DNA from 3 places in the Scytonema millei VB511283 genome. Region 1 is predicted to be linked to each of the others. Evidence: predicted binding sites of a transcription regulator. Region 1 holds the regulator's gene; each other region holds the start of a gene.

The links. The regulator NtcA, encoded in region 1, controls nitrogen genes in cyanobacteria. The targets are predictions, from matches to a motif close to TNTGTANNNNNNNNTACANA.
Region 2: a site for NtcA is predicted at 4,958-4,977, ahead of gifA (glutamine synthetase inactivation factor IF7A). Genes of this name have one in related genera too.
Region 3: a site for NtcA is predicted at 1,728-1,747, ahead of glnA (type I glutamate--ammonia ligase). Genes of this name have one in related genera too.

Annotation. Positions count from the first base shown of each region.
Region 1 covers NZ_JTJC03000003.1:374,974-382,516, forward strand. Annotated here, with positions in the region: gene QH73_RS13460 (peptide ligase PGM1-related protein) at 45-1,652, shown strand; one part of gene QH73_RS13465 (IS630 family transposase) at 1,845-2,150, shown strand; one part of gene QH73_RS13465 (IS630 family transposase) at 2,152-2,715, shown strand; gene QH73_RS13470 (hypothetical protein) at 2,884-3,048, shown strand; gene fabI (enoyl-ACP reductase FabI) at 3,231-4,007, opposite strand; gene ntcA (global nitrogen regulator NtcA) at 4,475-5,146, shown strand; gene QH73_RS13485 (hypothetical protein) at 5,170-5,322, shown strand; gene QH73_RS13490 (DUF3084 family protein) at 5,411-6,940, shown strand; gene QH73_RS13495 (pre-16S rRNA-processing nuclease YqgF) at 6,949-7,362, shown strand; gene QH73_RS13500 (DUF3146 family protein) at 7,430-7,543, opposite strand, start outside.
Region 2 covers NZ_JTJC03000001.1:1,488,704-1,496,246, forward strand. Annotated here, with positions in the region: gene QH73_RS06610 (ABC transporter substrate-binding protein) at 1-20, opposite strand, end outside; gene QH73_RS06615 (hypothetical protein) at 418-1,299, opposite strand; gene QH73_RS06620 (PhoH family protein) at 1,366-2,319, opposite strand; gene QH73_RS06625 (KH domain-containing protein) at 2,437-2,886, opposite strand; gene rpsP (30S ribosomal protein S16) at 2,837-3,109, opposite strand; gene ffh (signal recognition particle protein) at 3,240-4,703, opposite strand; gene QH73_RS06640 (hypothetical protein) at 4,676-4,855, opposite strand; gene gifA (glutamine synthetase inactivation factor IF7A) at 5,036-5,233, shown strand; gene QH73_RS06650 (alpha-amylase family glycosyl hydrolase) at 5,645-7,543, shown strand, end outside.
Region 3 covers NZ_JTJC03000017.1:356,180-363,722, forward strand. Annotated here, with positions in the region: gene QH73_RS27175 (sugar-binding transcriptional regulator) at 1-904, shown strand, start outside; gene apcB (allophycocyanin subunit beta) at 996-1,505, opposite strand; gene glnA (type I glutamate--ammonia ligase) at 1,886-3,307, shown strand; gene QH73_RS27190 (class I SAM-dependent methyltransferase) at 3,623-4,678, shown strand; gene QH73_RS27195 (YbjN domain-containing protein) at 4,822-5,313, shown strand; gene QH73_RS27200 (lipoate--protein ligase family protein) at 5,437-6,117, shown strand; gene thiL (thiamine-phosphate kinase) at 6,245-7,288, shown strand; gene QH73_RS27210 (type I glyceraldehyde-3-phosphate dehydrogenase) at 7,328-7,543, opposite strand, start outside.

The sequences.
Region 1 (7,543 bases):
GATCGCAATTAGCGGGATCGCCAAGGATTGAAGGGCAAAGGGCAATGCAAATATTAGACCGTCATCTATCGACACAGGTAGAAACATTTCGTCAGTTACAAATGCAGTTGCGCGATCGGTGGAAAAATGTAGAAAGCTTCGATCGAAGTGACGGAGATATTTTAGTCATTCCCTCTCTGAGTGTCGATCAGCGAGAGATTCAAAAAATTGAAGGCGTGTTGCATTACGAAGAACGCCTGTTATTTTCACTGATTCGCTTGCAAAATCCCCGCACGCGACTGATTTATATTACATCTCAACCCCTACATCCCAGTGTCATCGATTATTACTTACAACTGCTACCAGGCATTCCCTTTTCTCATGCCCGCGATCGCTTATTACTCTTATCTACCTACGATTCTTCCTTCAAACCGCTGACTCAAAAAATTTTAGAACGACCCCGCCTGATCGAACGAATCAAGCAAGCATTGCGGCGGGATCAATCGTTTATGATTTGTTACAACACTTCCCCTTGGGAACGAGAATTATCTCTCAAGTTAGAAATTCCTCTTTATGCTGCCGATCCCGACCTCACAATTTGGGGGACAAAAAGCGGCAGTCGGCAAATTTTTGCTGAGAGTGGCGTACCTCATCCCGATGGGTGCCACGATCGCCTCGATAGTGTAGACGATTTAGCCACAGCTACCGCTGAATTATGGGAACGCCAACCGCATCTCAAACGAATGGTTGTCAAATTAAATGAAGGAATTTCTGGCGAGGCAAATGCTCTTTTTGACCTGCAACCTTTACAGGAATTTGCCCCAGGAAAAATTTCTCATGGCGATCGCGTTGCTGCTATCAAAGATAGTTTACCTTCTTTGCGATTTCAAGCTGCCTCAGAAAATTGGACAAATTATGCCAGCCGCGTTCCCGAATTAGGGGCAATTGTCGAGGCATTTGTTGAAGGAGAAGTGAAGCGATCGCCCAGCGTTCAAGGTCGAATTTTACCTGATGGTACGGTTGAAATTCTCTCTACTCACGACCAAATTTTAGGTGGTCCAGACGGACAAATTTATCTCGGCTGTCGGTTTCCCGCTGACGAAGCTTATCGAGTCCAGTTACAAGATTTGGGCTTGAAAATTGGCTGGACTTTAGCGAAAAAAGGCGCTTTAGAAAGGTTTGGCATTGATTTCATGGCTGTACAGCAAGCTGATGGTAAGTGGGACTTGCAAGCAATAGAAATCAACCTTCGTAAAGGTGGAACGACCCATCCTTTCATGACATTAAAGTTATTAACGAACGGACGTTATGACCTTTCAACCGGACTATTTTACAGCCAACAAGGGCGAGCAAAATATTATGTTGCTACCGACAATTTACATAAGAAACGCTATCGAGGTCTGTTACCAAACGATCTAATGGATATTATCGCTTCCCACCGCTTGCACTTCGACACGGGAACAGAAACGGGGACTGTTTTTCATTTGATGGGTTGTCTGTCAGAATTTGGCAAACTAGGCTTGACAAGTATCGGTGACTCCCCACAACAAGCAGAAGATATCTATCAAAAGGTAATCAAGGTCTTAGACGGAGAGACAAAATCTCATCATAACCCTGCTGCTACTAATGCCCAGCAGTTTGTTCCCTTCGGTTGGCGATTGGAAGGAGGCTGATGAGGAAGCCTCAGCGAATAGAATTCGCAGCTACATAAGCGAAGTCCGCCTGCGCGGACTCGTAAGCGAGGTTTTTAACCCGCGCAGGCGGGTTTTGTTTGTGTAGTCGCGACTTATAGTCGCTCCCATACAAGATATAGCACTCGAAACAAAGATTAGGACATAATAGAGGAGAAATCAACGAGAGAAAAAATGCCAGCTCCCTATAGTTATGATTTGAGAACAAAAGTCATACAGGCAATAGATGGTGGAATGGGAAAAACCCAAGCCAGTAAAATCTTTAAAATTAGCCGGAACACCATCAATCTCTGGCTTCAGAAAAGGGAAGAAACAGGAGATTATCGAGCAGAAGATGGATATCAGCGAGGCTATGGCGCAAAAATTACCGATTTAGAAGAGTTTAAGGAATTTGTCCGAAAACATGGCAGTCGAACTCAAAAAGAAATGGCTTCTTCTTGGCAAGAAGAAATTAGTGACAGAACTATTGGCAAAGCTTTGAAGAAAATTAGATTTACTCGAAAAAAAAACTTACGGGTATCAAGAAAGAGATGAAGCCAAAAGGCAAGAGTTTCTCGAAAAGATTGGTCAAAAAGGCATAGAAGAGCGAGTATATATAGATGAGTCAGGAATAGATAATCGAGACGACTATGGTTATGGCTGGAATGAAAAAGGACAAAGATTCTTTGACTTGAAATCGGGAAAAAGAAGTATGAGAGTTAGCATTATCAGTGGTTTATGTCAAGGTAAATTGATAGCTCCATTCACATTTGAAGGCGCTTGCAATCGCTTAGTTTTTGAGCAATGGTTATCTGAAAAGTTGTTACCGCATTTAAAACCAGGACAGACTTTAATTCTAGACAATGCTACCTTTCATAAATCTGAGAAAATCCGAGAATTAATCGCCCAAGCAAAATGTGAACTTGAATACTTACCGCCTTACTCTCCCGATTTAAATGAGATTGAGCATTACTGGTTTCCGATTAAAAACCGAGTAAGGAAATCTCAAGGAACCATTGAAAACTTTCGTGAACGAGTAGATGCTTCTGTTCGTCTTGCGTCCTAATCTATACTTCGAGTGCTATATTAAGTTCTCCCTCAAAGCTTCACATCTTTAAGACTTTACAAACCCTGGCTAGTTTCTAAAGCTTTGATAATATCTACCCAGTCAAGTGGGCTAAAATAGCCAAGACTGACTAAGCTGGAAAAAGCTTAAATCTTCCACTTCAAATTTATGACAAACATTCAGCCAGTTCAATCTCTTTCCCCTACTAAATCAAGCGATCGCGTTGTCGATTACTTCACCAAGCAAGCTTACGAGATCGGTTATATGGCTGGATTTTTGGTTGCTTGTCTAGATGATTTTTGTAACTGGTTGGCGATGCTAATTTCAGAATAGTTATTGGCGATCGGTTACAGTTAATTTGGTTTTAGAAACAGATTTTATATCTCTAATTTGAAGCAAATATATCAATTTCATCTGCTCCCTACTCTCTGCTCTCTGCTCCCTATACAAGACAACTTAATACAAAAATAGTTTTGAGCAGTTTCGCCTACCCAGGTATTGGGTAGGTTTCTTTTTTACATACCCATAATTTCGTAACCAGCATCGACATATATCACTTGACCCGTGATACCGCTAGCTAAGTCGCTGCAGAGGAAAGCTGCGGTGTTACCCACTTCTGTCTGCGTCACCGTGCGACGTAAAGGAGCAACTTGCTCGACATGATGAATCATATCTAAGATTCCACCTACTGCTGAAGAAGCGAGGGTACGAATTGGACCGGCGGAAATAGCATTCACCCGGATGTTTTGCGATCCCATTTCAGAGGCAAGATACCGCACGCTCATTTCTAAAGCTGCTTTAGCAATTCCCATCACGTTGTAGTTAGGAATTACTCGCACGCCGCCTAAATATGTGAGAGTGACAATACTACCCCCTGCTGTCATTAGGGGTTTAGCAGCTCCGCTCAATTGCAGTAAAGAGTAAGCACTAATATCTAGAGCTTTACCGTAACCCGATCGCGAAGTACTGCTGATATCTCCGCTCAAGTCATCCTTGTTAGCAAAGGCAAGGCAATGGATTAGAATATCTAGTCTCTCCCATTTTTCTGCGATCGCCTCAAAGGTAGATTGAATCTGCGCTTCATTCTGCACGTCACAGGGCAAAAACAGGCTAGGGTTCAGGGGAGCTACTAGATCGGCAACTTTTGTTTCCATCCTGCCCCGTTCGTCTGGTAAATAGGTGATCCCCAGGTTTGCACCAGCTTTGTGTAACTGTTGGGCGATCCCCCAAGCAATGGAGCGGTTATTGGCTATGCCAGTGACAAGGGCGTTTTTTCCAGTTAAATCTAGCATACGAACTGTGTCAGGAAACTCATTAGCAGCATACACCTATATCAGTGACCAATTATCAGTTGTCAGTTATCAGTTGTCAGTTGTCAGTAGTTTTTCCTCTGTCCCTTGTCTCCCTTGTCTCTCTCTTGCCACTAGTCATTTAGTCACTCCCCGATCGCAACTTTTTCAAATCAATTAGCTAGAATTTAAGTAAAATTCCTTATTCTCGCTTAAGATATATTGGCAAGTAGTTTTCATGCTAAGTAATTGAGATTTGAGGACAAAATACTCTGCCATTTTTGCTTTAGAATCGATTTCTTTGCGGTCTATTCAAGTTTTTGTAGCTTTGAATACAAAAAAACTGGAAGATTCTGATTTAGATGCATAAAGAGCAGATCTTCTGGATTTTGACTCGATCGGTTTGTTGATGATGTTATCTGATGTACTCTTTGGTGTAGTCTTTACGGACATCTGGTTGGGCAAGGAATATGGTCGTGACGCAAGATAGACCGCTAGCACAGGTATTTCGGCAGGTAGGAGCTGGTTCGTTTCCACCAGTCGTAGAAGTATTTGAACGGGGCAAAACAATATTTTTTCCTGGCGATCCGGCAGAACGGGTCTATTTCTTACTCAAAGGCGCGGTGAAGTTGTCGAGAGTATATGAAGCCGGAGAAGAGATCACCGTTGCACTATTGCGAGAAAATAGCGTATTTGGCGTGCTGTCGCTGCTGACAGGCAATCGTAGCGATCGCTTTTATCATGCAGTGGCTTTTACGCCAGTGGAGTTACTCTCAGCACCAATCGAGCAAGTCGAGCAAGCGCTGAAAGAAAATCCCGATCTGTCAATGTTAATGCTGCGGGGCTTATCTTCGCGGATCTTGCAGACGGAAATGATGATTGAAACCCTGGCTCACCGCGATATGGGTTCGCGCTTAGTCAGTTTTTTGTTAATTCTCTGCCGCGATTTTGGTCTTCCCAGTCCAGATGGGATCACGGTCGATCTCAAGCTTTCCCATCAGGCGATCGCAGAAGCGATTGGTTCTACCCGCGTTACAGTCACCCGCTTGCTAGGAGACTTGCGCGATAAAAATATGATCTCCATCCACAAAAAGAAAATCACCGTTCACAACCCTGTCATATTGAGTCAGCAGTTTACTTAGGGGCGAGGAGCGAGGAGTGAGGAGTGAGAGGACGAGGAAGATATGGGGGACAAGGGGGACAAGGAGGACAAGGAAGCAGGGGAGCAGAGGAGCAGAGAAGCAACTACCAACTACCAACTACCAATTCCTTACACCCTAAACCCCACACCCCACACCCTTTCTTCACTGGTCACTGATAACTGATAACTGTTAACTGACAACTGACTCCCTACTCCCTCATTATTAGGGTAGGCTGTATCTGGATGATGTAAATCGCAGCAAGAAATGTCCACCGGATTCATCTGGATTGCAGCAATTATTATTTTGGGGGGTGTAATCGCGACGGTGGGCGATCGCATCGGCACGAAAGTAGGCAAAGCGCGGCTGAGTTTGTTTAAACTGCGTCCCCGTAATACGGCTACTTTGATTACCATCTTGACTGGAATGGTAATTTCTTTTTCCACTTTGGGGGTTTTGCTAGCTTTTGACAAGCGGTTGCGAGATGGGGTCTTTGAGATTGGTAGGGTACAACGATTGCTGGAATTAAGGCGACAAGATTTAACCGAAACTCGACAGCAGTTAGAAACAACTACCAAAGCCAAAACTCAAGTCGAGCAAGAACTGACTCAAGCCAGGGAAGAACAGAAAGCTCAGCAGATAGAAGCTCAAAGACAGCAAGCAGCAGCCCAAAAGCGGTTGAAAGAAATTAATCAATCTTTACGGGCAGCCTTAACTAAACAAATACAAACCCAAGCTCAACTCAACCGCACTCGCGGTCAGCTCGAACGAATTTCTGCCCAATATCAGCAAGCGCAAGCGCAGCTGAACACGGTGACTGGACAAGCACGCAGGCTACGACAAGAAATTCAACAGAATCAGAAAGAACTGCAAGCATTAGTTGCCCAACGAAATCAACTTAAAACAAGAATTAGCCAGCAAGACCGAGAAATTGCCAAATTAGACGCAGAAATTCAGCGGCGAGACCTGAGTATTGCCCAAAGAGAAGCTTTACTGAAAGATTTGGAAAAAGAAGCAATTGCTTTAGCAAGGAACTTACAACTGCTGCGCCAGGGGAATCTTGCATTAGTCAGGGGTCAAGTCCTAGCGGCGCGGGTAGTGCGCATCGTTCGCCCTTCAGCCGCTCGTCAAGCTGTCGAAGAAATTTTGCGCGAAGCTAACCGTAATGCTATGAATCAAACTCAACCTGGAGTAGAAAAAATTTCCCAAAGGGTTGTCAAAATTTCGGAAAAACAAGTCGAACAGCTCATCAAGCAAATTGACGATGGGCGAGATTATTTCGTCCGCATTCTCGCTGCAAACAATTATGTGGTCGGGGAAAGTTCGGTGCAAGTTTTTGCTGATGTGGCGCTGAATCAACAAGTCTTTAAACCTGGAGAAGTATTATCTAGAATCGAAGCGAACCCAGCAGTAATGACAACCAGAGAAGTGAGACAACGCATAGATTTGTTGTTAGAAGCTGCTAAATTTAGCGCTCAACGTGCTGGAGTGTTGGATGAGAATCTCCTAATTGCCGACAATCGTATCCAAACCCTAATTCGCTTTTTCGAGCAACTCCAGAGCTACGATCGCCCATTAGAATTAAAAGCGATCGCCGCTCAGAATATTTACACTGCTGGACCTATAGCTGTCGAGCTACTGGCAACTCAAAACGGACAGGTGATATTTAGTACTCAACAGAGTTTACCGCAGCCAACGGAGCAGGGAGCAGGGAGCAGGGAGCAGGGAGCAGGGAGCAGGGAGCAGGGAGCAGAGGAGCAGGGAGCAGAGGAGCAGGGAGTGGGGAGTGGGGAGTAGGTATGGAGATGCACTCAACTGTGATATTAGGCTTCGATCCTGGTCGAGATAAATGTGGTGTAGCAGTGATGGGACTGGATGGTAATTTGTCCTACCATCAAGTTGTATCAGCAGCAGAAGCGATCGCTACTATTCAAGCCTTGCGCCAAAAATACCGCATCTCCCTGTTAGTTATGGGCGATCGAACCACATCCAAACAGTGGCAGCAAAAAATTAGTCAAGCACAACTAGAACCGCTAACCATAGTCATGGTAGACGAACGCAACACGACTTTAGAAGCACGCGATCGCTACTGGCAGATGTATCCTCCAACTGGTCTTTCTCGCCTCATCCCGCAGGGAATGCGTCAACCCCCACGGGCGATCGACGATATTGTAGCAATATTGCTGATTGAAAGATACTTGTTAAGTCGTAAGTCGTAAGTCGTAAGTCGTAAGTCAACAGTCACTTACTACCAACTCCTCACGAATGACAAATGACAAATGACCATTAAATTTCTGCCCGAATTTTAAATGCATAATCTCCGCCTGGTTCTAGCTGATAGTCGCGTTGCTCTAGAAAGCGACCAAGAGGTTCTTGGATCAATGCCCGTCCTTGCGAAGG
Region 2 (7,543 bases), on a different contig from region 1:
GCGGCTTTTTTCCCTTTCATTTTTTCAACCAGCTTTTAAAAATATTCAGACCGCATCTATATTGCGAGATGCGATCGCGACTTCAAACAAATTTCTATTTTAGTTATGCAGACTTATTATTCTGATTTTTTTAGTAAGCGTTATACATCTATCTTAAAGCTTAGATCTTGAAATGGATTGAATGCGCGATCGAGTAGAAATTTGTTGAGACTGATGAGGATAAACACTATTTATTGTCAATATCTCTTAAAATCACGTAACACGGTAACAAAACTTTATTTAAAAATGTTAAAGATTAGATCGGTTCGATCTTTGCTTAGCAGTACAGCTAAATCAGGAACTAAGTAAGGAACGCGCAAGTTTTCCAAATAGCCAGTTAGTCAGTTTCGATTGTCTGTAAATAAAAATTGCTCGATATCATTTTCTAAATCTGAAATAGTCTACTCTAATGAATTCTGGTATCGATCTCACCTCTTGTCCAGAACCCAAAACTAGAGTATATCCTCGATTTGTCACCCAATAAAGCTTACCACGTTTGGGATAATCTCCCAGTAGGTATGTATCATCTATAGCGGGGTCGAAAGCATCATACTCTAACATTAACTCCTCGACAAAATCCCAAATATTGCCAATTTCTTGTACCGTAACTTTGCGGCGACTTGACCAAAAGTATGCTACTTGTTCGGCTTCGCGATCGTCTGGATAAGGATGCAAAATATATTTTTGAGTCGGCAAGTCTTGAGCATCATCCTCATCGTCTTCATACTCCTGTCCTTCAAAATGCTCGATTAATTTGCCACCTTCAAACAGGTTATAGCCAACTGTTGCACTAGTGTCGCTGACACCCAATTCTATGACTGGCTGTCCCAATCTTGCCGAAAATGCTGCTAGCTCGCTCCGTTCTGTAAGTGTTGACTCTGAAGGTGGTTTAGAAACAATCGACCAATTATGACCGACCAGTTGATAAGCAAATGCAAAAGAACCTCGCACCTCAATTTGAGTACCGAGAACATCGCAACGCGACTCTACAGCTTTTTCTGCTAAAACAGCCGAGAGCCGAGCTAAAGGCACTCTAGCTAGTACAATCCAAGAATTGCGATCGATTGATTCTATACCTCGCCTTTGCGACCACGGGCGAAGAAAATCTTCCTCGAATTGTGCCTCGAATTCGCGCTTCCATTGCTCGTCCATACTAAAGTTTTCTTGCAATTGAGATGCATATATATTGCTGCTATGAAAACTATCGTAGCTGATGTATAAACTGAGAATAAGGACAAGTTGCCAAAAGAGAATTTTCACGTTGAATCCACGTTTAAATAAGCCTTTATTTAACTTGCCATTTTTTGAACCAATAGCTCAAAAGAATTATTTCTCGTACTGCTCGTAAGCCGCAACAATTCTTTGTACTAAAGGATTGCGAACGACATCTTTTTGAGAAAACTCACAAAAAGCAATTCCTTCGAGATGTTGCAGAATCTTTAACGCCACTGTTAAACCCGATTGTTGTTGCAAAGGTAAGTCAGTTTGAGTCATGTCCCCAGTCACAACCATGCGCGAACGGAATCCCAACCGCGTCAACACCATTTTCATCTGGGCTGGTGTCGTGTTCTGCGCCTCATCTACAATTACAAAAGCATTATTCAGCGTGCGACCCCGCATATATGCTAGAGGAGCTACTTCAATGACTCCCCGTTCCATTAGGTTAGCCATTTTTTCTTGGTCGATAAACTCATACAATGCGTCGTACAGGGGACGGAGAAACGGATCGACTTTTTGTTGCAAATCCCCTGGTAAAAAGCCCAGTTTTTCCCCAGCTTCCACGGCTGGACGAGTTAAAATTAACCGTTCGTACTGATTTGCTAACAAAGCTTGGGCGGCAATTACCACTGCTAAATAAGTCTTACCAGTACCAGCAGGACCAGAGCAAAATGTCAAGTCATGGCTGCGAATGTATTGAATATACTGACGCTGGCGAAAAGTTTTTGCCCTGACTTCATCGCCGCGACGGGTACGAGCGAGAACATCTCGCTGTAATTCTTGCAGTTCGCCTTGGCGATGGGTATCTAATGCTTGACGCGCCGTCAGGATATCTGCATTTGAGATACTCTTACCCTGACTCCAAAGGTCTTCGAGCGATCGCACTAACTGCTGACTCAGCTCAATTTGTTTTTCCGTGCCGTAAATATATAACTCTTGCCCGCGCAACACAACTGTAGCACCTGTGAGTCGCGCCAGGGTTTTCAAATTTTCTTCATTTTCTCCAGCTAAAGCGATCGCGCCAGCTTGAGTTGGTAGCGCGATCGTTAAAGGCTCTGCCATACCAGTTTTCTATTTGTCATTGGTCGTACCCTATGGGAAGGGCTTCGCCCTACGCCATCAGTCATTTGTTCTTTCTAGCTTACTAGTTACAAACGAGCGGTAACCATCAACCAACGACTAATGAGAACGAGGTTTTTGCACGGGTTTGGGACTCTCACCTCGCTGTTCCCTCAATTTTGGCGCAGATGAACGGTCTGATGAACGTCCGGTTTCTTCCCCACTCGTCGCACCATTAAAAGCTTGGCTACCGTAAATATCCAGATATACTGAATGCCCTGACATAGCAGCAGCAGCAGTAATAACCGTGCGAATATTTTGAATATTGCGTCCGCCGCGACCAAAAACTCGCCCCTTGTCTTCACCTTCAAAGGCGACTCTAAGCCAAACCTTCGCCGTACTGGGGAAGAACTCGCAATCCACGCTTAGTGAGTTGGGAGACTCCAAAAACGGCTGAATCAGAAATTGCGCTAGTTTAGCGTAATCTGGTTGTCGATCTGAACTTATAGTGCGATCGCCCTTATGAGTTGGTTGATTGGCTGGCTGCGGTATTGAGCTGTTCAAAGACATTAGCTTTTTGTAAAATGTGACGCACGGTATCAGTAGGTTGAGCACCTTGTTGGAGCCGCCTTACGATTCCTGGCACATCTAGTTTAGTTTCGTCAGTTCTGGGGTTGTAGAATCCCAGCTCTTCCAAAGCACGACCTTCGCGCCGAGCGCTGCTTTTTATCGCCACAATGCGGTAACTTGCTTCCCGTTTTTTACCGTATCGCTTCAATCGCAGTTTGATCATACTGGGGTTAACTTCTCCTGTAGGCGGCTAATAGATTGTATTCACTGAATAGATCATCATATCACAGTTGACAGTGACTAGTGGCTGGTGGCTGGTGACTAGATTCTTCAAGCCACTAGCCACCAGCCACTCACAGAGTTCCAAATCCTTTTTTCTTCTTTTCTTTCTTCTTTTTCTTAGCAGGTGCGCCGCCAGCGTAGCCCCGCCAACCAGGGGGAGTAGGACGACTACCAGCAGCATAGGGATCGCCCATACCGCCGCCACCACCGAACAGATTAGGCATACCTGGGAAGCCCCCGCCTTGACCCATCTGCTGCATCATGGCTCGCATTCTCTGAAAGTCGCTCACCAGTTTGCTCACGTCGCTTTCTTTATAACCAGAACCTCTAGCAATCCGGCGGCGACGGCTGGGGGAACTAGATAATAGATCGGGGTCTTTACGTTCCTGCTTTGTCATGGAATTGATCATCGCTTCGCAGCGCTTGAGCTGGGTTTCACCCTGCTTCAGCTGGTCGTCCGACATCTTATTCATGCCAGGAATTAGCTTCATGATGCCACCTAAAGAACCCATGTTCTTCAGCAGCCGCATTTGCTTCAGAAAGTCGGTGAAGTCAAATTTTGCCGAGAGAATTTTCTCTTGCATTTTCTCAGCATCGGCAAGGTCAAATTCTTCTTGGGCTTTTTCTACGAGCGTCAGCACGTCGCCCATACCTAAAATGCGCGATGCCATGCGATCGGGGTAAAAGGGTTGTAGTGCTTCTACTTTTTCCCCGACACCGACGAACTTAATCGGCTGTCCCGAGATTCGTCGTACTGAAAGCGCTGCTCCACCTCGGCTGTCACCGTCCAGCTTGGTAAGAATTGCCCCAGTAATACCGACTTGTTCGTGGAAAGTGCGGGTGAGATTGGCTGCTTCTTGACCCGTCATCGCATCCACTACCAACAGCGTTTCGTGGGGTTGCACGGCTTCTTTAACACGAATCAACTCCGCCATCATGTCTTGGTCAATTTGTAGGCGACCAGCGGTATCGATAATAACTGTATCTACCCCTTGTGCTTTGGCTTGTTCGACACCTTGTCGCGCAATCTCTACGGGGTCGGCATTACTACCCATTTCAAACACGGGTACGTCAATTTGCTTACCTAGCGTCACCAACTGATCGATCGCCGCAGGGCGATACACGTCTGTCGCTACCATCAAGCAACTCCGGTCTTGCTTGCGTAGATGTAATGCTAATTTAGCCGTAGCGGTAGTTTTTCCCGTCCCTTGCAAACCTGCCATCAAAACAACGGTAGGGGCTGTGTTTGCCTGTGCTAGGGGAACGTTGGTTTCCCCCATCACTTCTACCAGTTCGTCATAAACAACTTTGATGAACTGCTGGTCGGGTCTAACCCCAGAAAGTACCTCGGCTCCTTGTGCCTTGGTTTCTACTTCAGCAATAAAATCTTTGACTACCTGCAAATTGACATCCGCCTCCAATAAGGCACGGCGTACTTCCCGCAATGCCTCTTGAATATTGGCATGGGAAATCTTATCTTGTCCCCGCAGCTTTTTCCAGGCAGATTCTAGGCGATCGGCAAGTGCATCAAACATATTTCATCAAGTAAAACGGCGATCGGATTTTGGGAAAGCAAATTTTGCCCACTATTCCCATTATGAGGGATAAGAGGTAAGGGATAGGGGTAAGGGATGAAAGGTTGACAGTTAATGGTTGGTAGTTGGTAGTTGGTAGATGCTCCCTCCACTCCCTCAGCTTCCTGAGCCGCTCTTATTCCTCACTCCTCGCTCCTCGCTCCTCATGACTCGCTTTTCTGAGAATTATGTTAATAAATATTAAAAATAGCTATTTTGTATTTTTAGATACAGAATTGCTTGCTATAGTAAAAAAGTGAAAGTAAACAGAAAAATATAAAGAGGAATCAATTATGTCTACTCAAGAACAAGCTCGGGCGTTGATGATGCGTCACCACCACGTAGTCAAAAACCGTCAGCAATCGATGTTGAACCGTGCAGCAGCTGAAATTGGTTTTGAAGGTACGACAGAATATTGGAATCATATTCAAGGCAAACCTCACCCCACCTTCTCGGCTAACTACGATCGCAGTGGTTCTTCTATGAGCTAGATGGCGATTTTGATGTGAAGAAAGTTTGCTAAAGTTTGTTAAATAACGTAAAGCTCCCCTCAAAATTGCGATCGCAGTTTTGAGGGGAGCTAAAATTTTGCAGTGGAGTACAGATACTGAGAATAACTATACAGAGAATTGCTCAGTCAAGATTGAGTAGTAGACCCGCTGCCGATACTAAATATTCTAGTAACGAACAAGGTTTTACTTCTCCAAAGCGCTAAAGTCACTATAAAATTACTTCTCACGATAGATGATAGAGTTTTCGTAATTAACATATTTTAACAATTGCCCGCAAAAAGATAGTTGGTTGGCATGTTATCTCGCTGAAAAACGACAGGAGCCAAAAGCAAAACCAACTCGTGCATAGATGCGCTCGCAATTTGAAAAATATAGAACTCCGTAAACCTTATGGAAGCACTTCCCACGGTTAAAGCTACTCCTGCTCAACACGAACTGACCGATCCAAAAGTAGAAATAGATACTTTAATTACAGCACCACAACAAGAAACTGAGATCGATCTAGAGTTTCTTTACACCAGGGATATCGAATTTCGTCAAGAAACAATTTACTTTGTGGTAGTCGATCGCTTTTATGATGGCGATCCAAATAATAGCGAAGGCCCCAACCCAGAACTATACGATCCCAATGCTCAAGAATGGGGGAAGTATTGGGGTGGTGACTTACAAGGAATTATTGATAAGCTCGATTATCTTAAAGATATGGGAGTGACAGCAATTTGGCTGACTCCTTTATTCGAGCAAATTGAAGATTTATTTATCGAAAGTGCGGCAATTCACGGTTACTGGACGAAAGACTTCAAACGCTTGAATCCGCGATTCATCGGTCAAGATGAAAACCCATCTCTAAACGAAACTCAAGAGATAAGAAATACAACATTCGATCGCTTGATTGACGAGTTGCACAAGCGCAAAATGAAGTTAATTCTCGATATTGTCTGCAACCACAGTAGCCCTGACATTAGCGGAGTCAAGGGAGAATTATATGATGATGGCGTAAAAATTGCTGACTTTAACGATGATAAAGATCATTGGTATCACCATTACGGTGAAGTGTCAAATTGGGAAGATGAATGGCAAGTACAGAACTGCGAACTTTCCGGTTTAGCCACATTTAACGAGAACAACAACGACTATCGTAATTACATCAAATTGGCAATTAAGCAGTGGCTAGATCGAGGCGTAGATGCCTTGCGAGTAGATACAGTCAAGCATATGCCAATTTGGTTTTGGCAAGAGTTTATCGCCGATATTCAAGCCCATAGACCAGATGTGTTTGTCTTTGGTGAATGGATTTTCAGCCATCCACTCGACGATCGCTCGGTAGAGTTTGCCAACTGTTCGGGTATGTCCATGCTCGATTTTGGTCTATGTGTAGCAATTCGAGGCGCTTTGGCACAAGGCGCTGAGGGTGGATTTCAACTAATCCAAGATGTGTTCGATCTCGATTACCGCTATAACGGGGCAACAGAGTTAGTCACGTTCATTGACAACCACGATATGCCGCGTTTTCAGTCGCTTAATGCCGACCCTGAAATGCTACGAGTGGCGATCGCTCTAATCATGACATCTCGTGGTATCCCTTGCATCTACTACGGTACAGAACAGTATCTTCACGACGATACAAACGGCGGAAACGATCCCTACAACCGACCGATGATGACAAGTTGGGACAACGATACTGAAATCTACCGTCATATTCGCTTGCTTTCTGGCTTGCGACGACTCAACCCAGCCGTATCGGTTGGTAGCCATCAGCAGCGATATATTACCCCAGATGTCTACTGCTATGTCAGAAGATATGGTGAGTGTAGCTGCTTTGTTGCCATGACTCGGGGTGAAGCCGTCACGATTGATACGGTCATGACAGACTTACCAGATGGCGAGCATACATGCGTGTTAACGCGGCGCAAATTTACAGTGGAGAACGGCGAGATCCGCAATTTAGAACTGGGATCGAGAGATGTCATTGTTCTCAGCCATATTGGGGAAAGGGCAAAAGCTAAAACTTTAGTTAGAGTGCAATTGAATGGGGTCAACACTCAACTCGGTGAGAGAATTGTGGTGATGGGCGATTGTCCAGAACTAGGAAACTGGGATATTGGCAAGGCTTACCCCCTAGAGTACATCAATGCCAATACTTGGTTTGCTGAAATTCCCTTCGAGGAGAGTGCTGGTAAGCTAATTACTTACAAATATGCCATCTTGCGAGAAGGGCGATCGCCATTGCGAGAAAATATCGTGGCGCGGCGCTGGGTTGTCGCCAGCGAAGGGACGGTTAAGTGGCGA
Region 3 (7,543 bases), on a different contig from region 1:
ATGGCTCTATTACATAGCTGGCAATACCCAAGAAGAAATCGCGGCAAAGCTCAGTGTGTCTCGGCAAGCGGCACAACGCCTGATTGCGCTGGCAGTGAGTGAAAAGCTGATTAAATTTCGGCTCGATCATCCCTTGAGTGAATGTATTGCTCTGGCTGAAGCGCTACGCGACAAATTCGATTTATCGCTTTGCGAAGTCGTACCGAATGACGCGGGCAGTGGCGATACATTCAATGGTATCGGCATGTGTGCTGCTAGCTGTTTAGAGACGTATCTTGTGGCAAAAACCCCCACAGTATTGGCATTTACTTCAGGGCGAACATTGCGATCGATGGTGGAGCAGATCCCGTCAATGGATCAACCGCAGCATAAAATTGTCTCGATTATTGGCAATATGTCTCACTACGGACGGGCAGGTCGGCATGAAGTCGTGATGCATTTATCGGATCGCGTCGGTTCGCAAGCCTATCCAGTCCCGACTCCGGTGGTAGCGACTAGTGTTGAGGAACGAGAACTATTGCAAACGCAGCGATCGTTCATCGCCGTCAAAACTCTTGCCGAGCAAGCCAAGGCAACGTTTGTCGGTATCGGTCAGATTGTTTGGAATGCCCCATTACATCAAAATGGCTTTATTAACGATGACGAGATAGCTGAATTAGTCGAACTGGGGGCAGTGGGGGAGATTGCAGGCTGGGCGTACGATCGCCACGGAGTTTTGCTGCAACAGGGAACAAATAGCCGTGTCGCCAGCGTACCGCTCGAACAACCAGCACAAAGGCTTGTAATTGGTGTAGCAGGCGGCGTGAAAAAAGCAGAAGCTATTTTAGCTGCTTTACGCGGCAAGTTAATTACAGGGTTAATTATCGATGAAGCAGCCGCTCAAGCGATTCTTGACAAAATCTGAATAGGCTAGTAAAAGAGCGATCGCCTTCATAATTTGAACAGAACGCGATCGCCCAACCAACTACCAACTGCCAACCACCAACTACCAATAACTAAATATCCCGTTCGCTCAACTCGCGAGTCATGTGATCGAACGGTTCATCGATAAAAGCTGTATTTTCCACACCAGCTGCTGCTACTTGTGCCTTCACAAGATCCTTCATCATTTGGATACCGCGCACGGTAGGACCAATTGGTACACCCAGAGAATTATAAGTCTCCCGCAAGCCTTGTAGTACGCGCTCGTCTAACACGTCCATGTTGCCAGCTACCAGTGCGTAAGTCGCGTAACGTAGGTAATAATCCATATCTCTCAAACAAGCAGCATAGCGCCGCGTTGTATAGGCATTACCACCAGGACGAATCAATTCTGGTTGTTCGGCAAATAATTGCGAACCAGCCTGCTTGACAATTGACGCAGCATTTGAGTTGACTGTTGCAGCTGCTTGAACCCGTGCCGTTCCAGTGTCAAAGTAAGACTTAAGCCGTTCTAGGGCAGTGCGATCGAAGTATCGTCCTGCCACGTCGTAAGTTCCAATTAAGCTTGTTATTGCGTCCCGCATTTGATTGCTCTCCGAATTTTCCTATCTGTGGTTTGATATTGTTGAGCTAAGGAATTGCACTTGTTAATAACTGACCGTGCCACCTCACGCTTGAAAGCCTACAAGCAAACCATTGCTCTTTAAGGATTTTAAGCTAAATTTGACCCCGATGAGAAACCATCCATGCGTCCCAATTGATACAGCTTGTTAAGGAATAACTAATATAAGCCTCCAGACAGACGTTTTGTCATTTAAACTACAAAATTGCCTTCACTCTCTTTCTAGGATGATTCAAATGTGGCAAGATCTGGCTTCCAGTGAACCACATCGCGGCAGCAAGCTGAGAGTGCAGCTGAGAGTGCAATAGTTCCATTCAGTCATTGGCAGATTAAGGAGTCACCATGCCCGAAACCGCACAAGAAGTCTTGAAGATGATTCAAGACCAGAACATTCAAGTCATCGATCTAAAATTCATTGACACGCCTGGAATTTGGCAGCATTTAACGGTATACCAAAACCAAATTGAAGAAAGCAGCTTTACCGACGGCGTAGCCTTCGATGGTTCTAGTATTCGCGGTTGGAAAGCCATTAATGAATCAGATATGGCAATGGTTCCCGATCCAAAAACCGCTTGGATCGATCCATTTATGGCAGAACCGACTCTAAGCCTAATCTGTAGCATTATTGAACCTCGTACAGGAGAGCCTTACGCCCGCGATCCTCGCTCTATCGCTCAAAAAGCCCTAGACTACCTAATCTCCACAGGCATTGGTGACACAGCCTTTTTTGGTCCAGAAGCCGAGTTTTTCATTTTTGATGATGTCCGCTTCGACCAAAATCAACACGAAGGTTACTACCACGTAGATTCCATTGAAGGGCGTTGGAACACAGGTAGAAAAGAAGAGGGTGGTAACCTGGGCTACAAACCCCGCTACAAAGAGGGATATTTCCCAGTTGCACCAACAGATACCTCTCAGGATATGCGGACTGAGATGTTGCTGACAATGGCTAAGTGTGGAGTACCGATTGAAAAGCACCACCATGAAGTCGCAAGCGGTGGACAGTGCGAACTTGGTATCCGCTTCGATACTATGATCAGGTCGGCTGATAATTTGATGATTTATAAGTACGTCATCAAAAATGTTGCCAGAAAGTATGGCAAAACTATCACCTTTATGCCAAAGCCAGTGTTCAACGACAATGGCTCTGGGATGCACACCCACCAATCAATTTGGAAAGATGGGCAGCCTTTGTTTGCAGGTGATAAGTATGCTGGTTTAAGCGAAATGGGGCTGCATTACATTGGTGGTATCCTCAAGCACGCTCCTGCACTTTTAGCTTTAACTAATCCCACGACTAACTCTTACAAGCGCTTAGTCCCTGGGTTTGAAGCGCCTGTAAACCTTGCCTATTCTCAAGGTAACCGCTCTGCTTCCATCCGCATTCCGCTATCTGGACCCAATCCTAAAGCTAAGCGACTAGAATTCCGTTGTCCAGATGCAACCGCTAACCCCTATTTAGCCTTTGCTGCTATGCTTTGCGCTGGATTGGACGGGATTAAGAATCAGATCGACCCTGGCGAACCCTTAGACGTGGATATCTACGACTTGTCTCCAGAAGAGTTAAGCAAGATTCCTTCGACTCCAGGCTCATTAGAAGACGCTCTAGAAGCACTGGAAAAAGATCATGAATTCTTAACGACAACTGGGGTATTCACGGAAGATTTCCTCCAAACCTGGATTGCTTACAAGCTTGATAACGAAGTTAACCCGATGCGTTTGCGTCCCCATCCTTATGAATTTGCCCTCTACTACGATTGCTAGAACGTTACATGTATAGCAGGGAGCAGAGAGCAGGGAGCAGAGGAAAAAGACTTGGCTACTATTGCTTGTAGACAATTGAAATGTCCTCATCTATCCGCTCTCTGCTGTAACGCCTTACTATCGCTAAATGAGTTTTCAGCCACCAAATTGCAGGTGGCTTTTTTCATGCGGCAAATGCACCTTACCAGCGTCCAAAAATTTTTCGCCAAAAATCTCCAGACCTATCGAAAGATTTAGGAATTTCTCGTTACACTTATTTACAATAAATTAAAGATTAGGTAAAGACCGACTCAACAACGATTCCAGCAACTACCTATGGCTGACACTTTAACAAAACTGACATATCAAACTTTTCAGCAGAGCAAAAATTACTTTGGACTCGCTCACAAGATACTCAGCACGCGGTTGATGAGTCTCGTTTCGCCGAGCGATCGCAAGTCCAAGCCTTTGCCTCTAGACGTGCTACAGAAAATTCACCAGCGTTACGAACGTCTGTTAGAAGTAGACTGGCAAGATGCCGAGGCAAAAGTATATCCCCACAATATACTGTTCGATAACCCTTGGGATGAGTTTTTCCTCTACTATCCGGCTGTATGGTTCGATTTGCCGCAAATCTGGGAAAGAGCTAAACAAAAAAACTACCAAGATTTTGACCCCAATTTAGACACCGCTGGCTATCCCAACTACTACCTGCAAAATTTTCATCATCAAACGGGTGGCTATTTAAGCGATTTATCAGCCAATCTCTACGATTTACAAGTGGAAATTTTATTTGGCGGTTCGGCTGATGCCATGCGGCGGCGGATTCTCACACCCTTGCAGCAAGGATTGAGTGCTTTTGATGATGTACCCGCTAGCCAAATTAAGGTTCTCGATATTGCCTGCGGTACTGGTCGCACGCTAAAAATGATTCGCGCCGCTTTACCCAAAGCAGCGTTGTTCGGTACGGATTTATCCCCAGCCTATTTGCGCAAAGCCAATCAGATGTTGTCTCAAATTCCTGGGGAACTACCGCAACTGCTGCAAGCTAATGCTGAAGAGTTGCCATACATGGATAACTACTTCCACGCTACGACCAGCGTATTCTTATTCCACGAACTACCAGCAGTCGCACGGCAGCAAGTCATTGAGGAAGCTTTCCGAGTCACCAAGCCAGGTGGTAAGTTTATCATCTGCGACTCAATTCAGATGAGCGACTCTCCAGAACTAGAGCCAGCCATGACAGGCTTCTACGAAACCTTCCACGAGCCATACTACAGACATTACATGACAGATGACTTGGTAGAGCGTCTAGAAAAGGCAGGTTTTGAGAATGTCACTACTGAAGTCCAATACATGAGTAAGGTGTTGGTAGCACGTAAACCAGTGTAAAAATTGCGTTCAAAGGCGGTGGCATCGCTACCGCCTTTGAACGAGAAGATAAATTAAGATTTATTGCTAAAGACAGGCAATTACTATGCCTAAAAGCGATAAATTGGGTCTAGGAGACCTCAAAGCTGTTAGAAGGCATTTCTATGACGAGCGATCGACCCGATCCGGCAACGGTGGCAACTGAATCTATGTCTAACGAAGAAATCCTCGAAGAGTTAGTTGAAGGTACTGGCACTAACCACGTAGAAGTGATTGAAACTGTCATTGCTAGCTTGCAGCAAGATGAAAGTGCAATGGTCAGCCATAGTCAGAATAGCTATTTATGGAAGTTTAAGTATGGTAGCGTTGAAGTCTTCGTGCAACTAACCGGACAAACCGACGAAGATACATTCAAAGTTTGGTCTACGATCTTAAAACTACCAACCAAAAACGATGCTGGCTTAATGCGACGGTTACTAGAAATGAACTGGTCTGATACATTTGAAGCCAGTTTCGGTATTTTTGACGAGCAAATTGTGGTCTTGTCTACCCGCACTGTGGCAGAACTTTCTGCTGGCGAAGTATCCCGCCTGATTACAGTCGTAGCTACGATCGCCGATGATAATGACGAAGCTTTACAACAAGAATTTGCTTGACAGTTATCAGTTATCAGTGAAGAAAGGGAGCAGGGAGTAGGGAGAATTACTTTTGACTTTTAACTTTTGACTTTTAACTTTTGGCGGTTAATTCCTCACCTAGAAGCACCAGGAACAGTCCAGATGGCGATCGATCGCTATCTGGTCGAGCAGCATCAGTTAGGTCTAATGCCTGCTACATTAAGGTTTTACAGTTGGTCGCCGCCAGCAATTTCTCTTGGATACCATCAACATCAGTATCCCGATCGCTGGCAAAATTTAATTTGGCATGGTAGGGCGATCGATTTGGTACGCCGTCCAACGGGAGGTAGGGCAGTTTTACATCAAGGCGATTTAACCTATGCTGTGGTGATTTCTGGATTATCTGGGAGTCGCACTCAGGTATACCAACAAATTTGTGAATTTCTGATTCAGGGGTGGCGATCGCTAGGCATTCAGTTACACTACGGTACGGTTGGACGAGGATACATTCATAACCCTAACTGCTTTGGTACGGCAACAGGAGCGGATCTAGTTTTGGCAGATGGGACAAAATTAATTGGTAGCGCTCAACTAAGGCGCGGTAATGTTATTCTTCAACATGGTTCGATGCGGTTGGAGCCAGATGAGGAGTTGTTTGCTCAAGTATTTGGTAAAGATGTTTTTGCTCCAGTAAAACTACCTCTGAATCTACACAAGGAAGAGTTAGTCAGAACAGTTATGAATGCCTTAGTTGCATCTGCCAAAAGTTATTTTCAGGCTGAATTCGTCGTACAACCGCTATCCGATCGAGAATGGGAAAAAGTATATTTGGATTGCGATTAATCAGTTATCAGTTATCAGTTATCAGTTATCAGTTATCAGTCAAGCGTGGTGCGTGGTGCGCGAGTCATTAATTCTCCCCTGCTCCCCTGCTCCCCTGCCCCCCTGCTCTCTTCCCCGACGATTTTTTGTGAAAGTTAAAGATATTGGCGAACAAGGTTTATTAGAGCGGTTGCAGCGTTTTTGTCCGACAGAAATCATCGGTGACGATGCTGCCGTAATCACAACATCGCCAGAAAAATCTCTGGTGGTAACGACAGATATGTTAGTGGATGGGGTACATTTTAGCGATGCTACCACGAATCCAGAAGATGTGGGGTGGCGATCGGCTGCGGCTAACCTGTCTGACTTAGCTGCAATGGGGGCTACACCGCTTGGAATTACCGTCGCCTTGGGATTACCTGGTGAGGTTTCTGTGGAGTGGGTAGAACGCCTCTACAAAGGTATGGATGAATGTTTGAAACTACATCAGACTCCAATTGTAGGGGGAGATGTCTGTCGTTCTCCAGTTATTACAGTTGCGATTACAGCTTTTGGCGAAGTGGAGCCAAACCAAACGATTTATCGCCATACAGCGCAAGTTGGAGATGCGATCGCAATTACAGGCTTTCATGGCGCTTCTCGTGCTGGGCTAGAATTGCTCCTGCATCCAGAAATTGGGCAAAATCTGAGCGATCGCGATCGCGCCTTTCTCATCCAAGCGCACCAACGCCCCAAACCCCGTTTAGATGTTTTACCTATTCTGCAAGAAATTTTAGCAGGAGATGTAGGGAAGGCAAAGAGAGCATTTAATTCCGAATTCCGAATTCCGAATTCCGAATTTCCCATTTCTGGCATGGACAGCAGCGATGGTTTAGCCGATGCGATCGTCCAGATTTGCGCAATGAGTAATGTTGGTGCGAGGATCGATCGCGATCGAATTCCAATTCCTCCAGCTTTGTCTAATTTAGTGACCGCAGAACAGGCTGTAGAATGGGCTTTGTATGGCGGCGAAGATTTTGAGTTAGTTCTGTGTCTACCTCAACAACTAGCTGAAGCCCCGATCGAACATTTGGGTGAAGGTGCGGCAATTATCGGCGAAATTACCGCAGAATCGGCAATTATACTAGGCGATCGCACTAACAAAAACCCCGACCGGATTCTCAGCCGCGATCGGGGGTTTCAACACTTTTAGTTGACAGTTAACCGTCAACTGTTAGCTGTCAACCATTTATTATTTCCAATCTCTAGCAACTAACTCAGCCAGATCTAATACCCGTTGGCTGTAGCCCCATTCGTTGTCATACCAAGCCATGACTTTAACTAGGTCGTTGCCCATAACAAGCGTCAAGCTAGCATCAACGATGGAAGAAGCATCATGACCTTGGTAATCCGAGGATACTAGAGGTAGATCGCTATATTCTAGAATGCCCTTGAGGGAGCCTTCAGC